Regions from separate parts of the Veillonella montpellierensis genome, predicted to be linked through region 2. Evidence: riboswitches for the same ligand, from Rfam matches in the RefSeq annotation. Region 2 holds a riboswitch; each other region holds the start of a gene.
What was found. A riboswitch is a leader RNA that binds a small molecule or an ion and turns the genes downstream of it on or off. The one in region 2 is predicted to bind thiamine pyrophosphate.

Region 1 (2,267 bases), on a different contig from region 2:
TAACTGCCGCTGCTCCAGCATTTACTAAATCTCTTGCCACATATAAATCTGGATACATATAAGGTAGAACCGTAAAGCCCTCATTAGCTAATATTTCTGTAGCCTTTATGGTTTCATAATTATTAGGTAGTAAATATTTAGAATCACCAATAACTTCTACTTTTACTAATTCACCACAACCACATTCTCTTGATAATTTAGCAATGCGAACTGCTTCTTCTGCTGTTCTAGCACCACTCGTATTAGGTAATAAACTAACCGTATTAGGAATATAATCCAATATATTTTCTATCTTTCCACCTACGGCACGTCGCAATGCCAATGTAACAATTTCTGCATGAGCTTCATTGATTGCTGCCTGAATTAAAGGTAAAGAAAACTTACCTGATCCTAAAATAAACCGCGATGTAAATGTATGATTTCCTAATGTCCATGTATCCATTATTATGTCTCCTTATTATATATTACTAACTATTACTCAAACACTGTATCATTTTATTCGCCATATGCCCGGCACATACCATAACACGAGCTGCGGTAATTTTTCCCAATTCATCAATATCACTTTGAAAGTCTCCACACACATACCAATTATGACGGAACTGTCTACACAGGATATCATTACTATCACCCCAGCCGGCCATGCCAGAACATCCGATCAAACAAATAAGATTAGGTAACTGCAAAATCTCCTCTGTAAGCCACGCTTTCGTAGTCGCCTTATCAACTGCCTCTATAATAAATTGTTCTTTCTCTAAAATATCTCCTATCGTATCTTGACTTACCCACCGTGATTCAACCTCAATGTGTACATTAGGATTAACCTGTTCTAAATACGCTTTTAAAGCTATTACTTTATCAATCCCAACGTCTGCATGCGTATAACATTGTCTTCCTAAATTACTCACATCTACCGCATCTCGGTCAATTAACCGTAAGGTTCCCACTCCAGCACGACACAAAGCTACCGCTACATGAGATCCAATTCCACCAACGCCTATGATTGTCACCCGCTTATGACTTAATGTATTTTCCATATATACCCTCTCTAAAACGACAATACTACTCTCTACTGTGCATTAGCCGCCACCAACAAACGATACAATTTCTATAATGGATCCAGCTACGACTAATGTATGATTCCATACATCGCGCTTAACAATATTTCCATTATATTCAACCGCTACTCGTTCTAAACGATATCCTAGTCCTATAATTAGCTGTTCTAATGTTATTGATTTTTCTTGATCATATCCAAGTTGCTCCAATAATATAGAGTACGAATACATCTGTCCATTAATCCTAAGTGTACACTCATCTTTCATACATATCACCTCTGTCCTATATATTATTGTATATGTCTATTCTATATAGTATGTACCAATACAAATCAGTTACTAAAAAAGACACCAAGAAATCATACCCGTGGTGGTATGCCCCTTCGTGCCTTAGCAGTCTAATCATATCTATTTAATTAATTAGTAATAAACTATACTATAATATTCACTATAATTAAAATACAGGAACACCAATGTAGTATCCCTGTTCTCTATTATGCATCCCTACGTTGGCATTATCCAAATCAGGTTCTAGGTCAAAACATTCGTTTACTCTCAGCCAACCAGTGTTAGCTCCCTTTTCATATATAATTATATTTTCATTATACTAAAATTTTCAAATTTATCAATAGGAATTTACTATTTTATAACGATCAATTCTATAGTAGTCAAACATTGACGATATAAATCTATAAGACCCCTATATAAGAACTAATTATTATAGAAAATTATTTCTCATATTTCATAACATCTATCAAACTGTCTAAAAACTAACATCTACTAAAACATACTATCCTATTGATATGAATAGCCTACGGCGCATCAATTTTTTACCTATCCTCATAGCCTTTTACTATTACTAGGAAATTATTATACCATTACAGAGCTTCTTCTATATCTAATAAAACAGGCTTAGAAGCTTTTAAACTTTTTTGTATATCAATAATTCGTTGATTTGATGATCCTCTAAATGGCAACGATGGATCTTTTAATGCATCTACAAATAATCCGTCAACTAATACATCGCACAATACTAATAATCTATATTTATGAGGGCACGCCATAATTTCTTCAAATGTATAACCAGAATACGCCCAAATGTCTTTATCCGGTATTGCCGCTCGTACATTAGTTACCAATTCTACCAATCCATCAACATTTTGAAAAGGTTCTCCCCCAAGTAATGTAAGTCCGCGAATATTTTCATCC
Region 2 (2,267 bases):
TAAAGTAGTAGAAGAGGTAACACCTAAGGAAAAAAGTATTTTAGGTCCTCTTGCCTATTTTGCCCGAGGTGGACAAGCTTTATTAAACAATAAAAGCTTTAATTATCGCATCATAACAGAAGACAAAGACTTTGTAGTCAAATCACCATTGGTGTTAGCCCTATTGACGAATTGTGTATCCAGTTTTGAAAAATTTATGCCTACCGCCACCGTTGATGATGGCTTTATGCGCATTATTATTTTTAAAGAATACTTTATTCTTGATATTCTCCGTATATTTCCATTGGTTATCAGTGGTAGTATTTATAATTCCCGGTATGTAGATATTATAACCGTCAAAAAAGCGCATATCCAATTATTAAATGAAGTCAATGATCTCCCTACCAATATGGATGGCGACCGAGGTCCCGATATGCCTGTTGAATTAGAAGTATTGCCAAAATTCTTGCGTGTCTATGTACCGGATCAACATCATAAATACAAAAAAAAGGCTAGTTTATTGCCGAATCCAGCTAATTTGTTACCTAAAATATAAAAATCTCACTAGACTTAGCATATATTAAATGCCTACTAGACTATGTATTCTTCTAACACATAATCTATCCTATTTTAGAATGATGTCACAAGGTTGATGGAAAACGATTTTACAAAAGAACGTTCACAACTCATAATGCTTGTAAGCATAGTACAATATGCAGTAGATATACTATCATAGCCCAAAAAGTATTGGTATTTACATTACCTAATAAATATATAGAAGAGTACTGTTTACATACATCATTCGGATTCTGTGTCACATATGTTAACTACTCCAGATAACTCTTTCGATTACATAGGTATCAACAGTTTAATTTTCCCATATTTTATGATAAAATTAACTATATCATAGTAATAAACTATGATATGTAAATTAGACAACGGGGTGCTCGAATGTTCGGGCTGAGAGTAAGCTACTCGCTTTAACCCATAACCTGATTTGGATAATGCCAACGTAGGGATATACTAGAACTATATACGGCGACAACATATACTGACGATGATATACATTGTATGCTATATGACGGCAGTACATATCAAGTCATACCCATGCCGTATTTATAAAAAGGAAACCTACTAGGTTTCCTTTTTTATATTTCTCTCTTCTATATGTCTTTCTACATTAACTACCTATCCTATAACCGTAAGCGTACACCACCCTTATAGGCCAGGAGCTTAGTGCTAGTATGGGCATTCATTCACCTATTATTTGTAGTATAGAAAGGAGCCTATGATACATCTATGTATCATATAACCGATTATGAAACTAACACGTTCTCACCTAACGGTGTATGCAATTACACCTCCCCACGAACCGACAGGTAGTGCTTTACTCAATCAAGTAGAAGCAGCCATTCGTGGTGGTGCAACTATGATTCAATTACGACGTAAAGAAATCCCTCTATCACAAGTAAAAGAGGAAGCATTACAAGTACAAGCTCTATGCCGTCAATATAAAGTGCCCTTCATAATTGATGACAATGTAGCACTAGCTAAAGAAATACAAGCAGATGGTGTACACATTGGACAAGATGACATGCCTTTACGTGAAGCGCGCTACATTCTCGGCGATAATGCTATTATTGGCGTTACTGCCAAAACAATCGCACAAGCCGAATTAGCCTATGAAGAGGGTGCTGATTATATTGGATCCGGTGCAGTATTTGCTACAGATACCAAGAAAGATACTACCCGTATAAGTCATGATATATTCGAATCGATTTGTCGTGCTGTGCCTATTCCCGTAGTAGCGATTGGCGGTATTACAAAAGACAACATGTCCCTCTTAGATGGGCGTGGTATGGCCGGTTTTGCTATGATTGGTGCTATTTTTAACAGTTCTAGCACTATAGATGAGGTGTATACAAAAACGCGTCAAGTAGCCACAATAGCACATCGGTTAGTAGACACCGTAACAGCTCTCACCATTGCTGGTAGTGATTGTAGTGGTGGTGCAGGTATACAAGCCGATCTTAAGACTATGCTAGCTCATCACGTATATGGTATGAGCGCCATCACGTCTCTCACCGCACAAAATACGATGGGGGTAAGTGCGATTTCTAATGTGACGCCCGATTTTATGGCGGCTCAATTAGATGCTATTTTTACAGACATTCCACCAAAAGCTATAAAAACTGGCATGCTATCTAACAAGGAGCTAATTACAGTCATTGCTGAAAAATTACGACATTATAAAGCCACTAATATTGTCGTAGATCCCGTGATGATTG
Region 3 (2,267 bases), on a different contig from region 2:
ATTTATGTATTGTAAAAGGAGGTGGTTCTATGGGAGATACACAAAGAGAAATAGAAGGGTTAGTAAATGCTACAGAATCATTTGGCGCTGTAGACGGGCCAGGATTACGATTTATTGTATTTTTACAAGGTTGTGCCATGCGTTGCCGATATTGCCACAATCCAGAAACGTGGCAATTTGATAATAGAAATGCACAATGGAGAACGCCAGAGGATGTATTTCAACAAGCATTACGGTATAAAGCGTACTGGCAAAATGGCGGCGGGATTACTGTGAGTGGTGGAGAGGCTTTATTGCAAATTGATTTTGTCATTGCATTATTTACATTGGCTAAAAAGAAAGGCATTCATACTTGTCTTGATACATCGGGAAATCCCTTTACGTGGGATGAGCCATTTTTTTCCAAGTTTGAAACATTATGTGACTTAACAGATTTGTTCTTATTAGATATAAAAGAAATAGATAATGAACGCCATAAGAAATTGACAGCACAAGCGAACACAAATATTTTAGAAATGGCTACGTATTTGTCAGATAAAGGTAAAGCCATGTGGATTCGTCATGTGCTGGTGCCAGGCATAACGACCGACATTGAGGGATTAACACGGTTAGCAGAATTTATAGATACATTACATACAGTGGAACGAGTAGAAGTCTTGCCATATCATGCTATGGCAATTCATGAATGGGAACGATTAGGAATACCATATACGTTAGAAAATGTTGAACCACCAACACAAGAACAGATTGATACAGCGGAACGTATATTAAAAGTAAGCAGATATAAGAAGTAACCTGAAAAGATAGTAAGTGTTCATTGTTGTTATAAAAAACTATTAAAATTTTATAAAGTGTGGTATACTGAAAAAAATAATAAAGATGGGGAGCTGACTGAAGTCGGCTGAGAGTAAACTGATTGGTTTAGACCCTTGACCTGATTTGGATAATGCCAACGTAGGAAAAGCTTCTAGTTATAAATAATGCGAGATACCTATAGATGGTATCTCGTTTTTATTTAGATTAACTAATCGTTACCCATGTGATAACAAGTGTAAATTTTAGGAGGTAATGAAATGAATTCATACACAACACAGATGGATGCAGCACGTAAAGGGATTATTACAGAACAAATGAAAATAGTAGCCCGTAAAGAATTTCGTCCTGTAGAAGAAATTCGTCAATTAGTAGCAGAAGGCAAAGTTGTTATCTGTGCTAATAAGAATCATACTTCGTTGGATCCAGAAGGTATTGGTAGTATGCTTCGCACTAAAATTAATGTTAATCTAGGTGTATCTCGCGATTGCAAAGATTATGATATTGAAATGCAAAAAGTAATGAAAGCCGTAGAGTTAGGGGCAGAATCCATTATGGATCTATCTAGTCATGGTAATACAGAGCCTTTTCGTGTTAAATTAACAACAGAATGCCCTGCCATGATTGGTACAGTGCCTATTTATGATAGTGTCATTCATCATCAAAAAGATTTGGCTGAATTAACCGCAAAAGATTTTATTGATGTAGTACGACTTCATGCAGAAAATGGTGTAGATTTTGTTACATTGCACTGTGGAATCACGCGTAAAACAATTGAACAAATTCGCAAGCACAAACGCAAAATGAATATTGTAAGTCGTGGTGGTAGTTTAGTGTTTGCTTGGATGAGTATGACGGGAAAAGAAAATCCATTTTATGAATACTTTGATGATATTTTAGATATTTGTGAAGAATATGATATGACAATATCCTTAGGTGATGCATGTCGTCCTGGATGCTTGGCAGATGCCACTGATGTGTGTCAAATTGAAGAATTGGTAAGACTAGGGGAATTGACAAAACGTGCTTGGGCACATAATGTACAAGTTATTGTTGAAGGACCAGGACATGTGCCATTGAATCAAGTAGCGGCAAATATGCAAGTTCAACAAACTATTTGTATGGGGGCTCCATTTTATGTATTAGGGCCATTAGTTACTGATATTGCACCTGGCTATGACCATATTACAGCGGCTATCGGAGGTGCAGTAGCTGCTATGAATGGAGCTGCATTTTTATGTTATGTAACGCCAGCAGAACATTTAGCATTACCTAATGTAGACGATGTAAAACAAGGTATCATTGCTTCTAAAATTGCAGCCCATGCAGCAGATATTGCAAAAGGCGTTCCTCATGCACGTGATATTGATGATAAAATGGGAGAAGCTCGCCAAAAACTAGATTGGGAAGCACAATATGCATGCGCTTTAGATCCTAATACGGCTCGTGCGATT

Region 1: another riboswitch for thiamine pyrophosphate. It lies ahead of thiS (sulfur carrier protein ThiS); the one in region 2 lies ahead of thiD (bifunctional hydroxymethylpyrimidine kinase/phosphomethylpyrimidine kinase).
Region 3: another riboswitch for thiamine pyrophosphate. It lies ahead of thiC (phosphomethylpyrimidine synthase ThiC); the one in region 2 lies ahead of thiD (bifunctional hydroxymethylpyrimidine kinase/phosphomethylpyrimidine kinase).

The regions. Positions count from the first base shown of each region.
Region 1 covers NZ_CAMUMS010000005.1:70,542-72,808, reverse strand. The annotation lists gene P6940_RS03695 (thiazole synthase) at 1-442, opposite strand, end outside; gene thiF (sulfur carrier protein ThiS adenylyltransferase ThiF) at 468-1,037, opposite strand; gene thiS (sulfur carrier protein ThiS) at 1,080-1,325, opposite strand; TPP riboswitch at 1,543-1,648, opposite strand; gene nrdG (anaerobic ribonucleoside-triphosphate reductase activating protein) at 1,937-2,267, opposite strand, start outside.
Region 2 covers NZ_CAMUMS010000013.1:22,592-24,858, forward strand. The annotation lists gene P6940_RS07300 (diacylglycerol/lipid kinase family protein) at 1-535, shown strand, start outside; TPP riboswitch at 909-1,015, shown strand; gene thiD (bifunctional hydroxymethylpyrimidine kinase/phosphomethylpyrimidine kinase) at 1,298-2,267, shown strand, end outside.
Region 3 covers NZ_CAMUMS010000001.1:30,887-33,153, forward strand. The annotation lists gene pflA (pyruvate formate-lyase-activating protein) at 30-794, shown strand; TPP riboswitch at 872-979, shown strand; gene thiC (phosphomethylpyrimidine synthase ThiC) at 1,074-2,267, shown strand, end outside.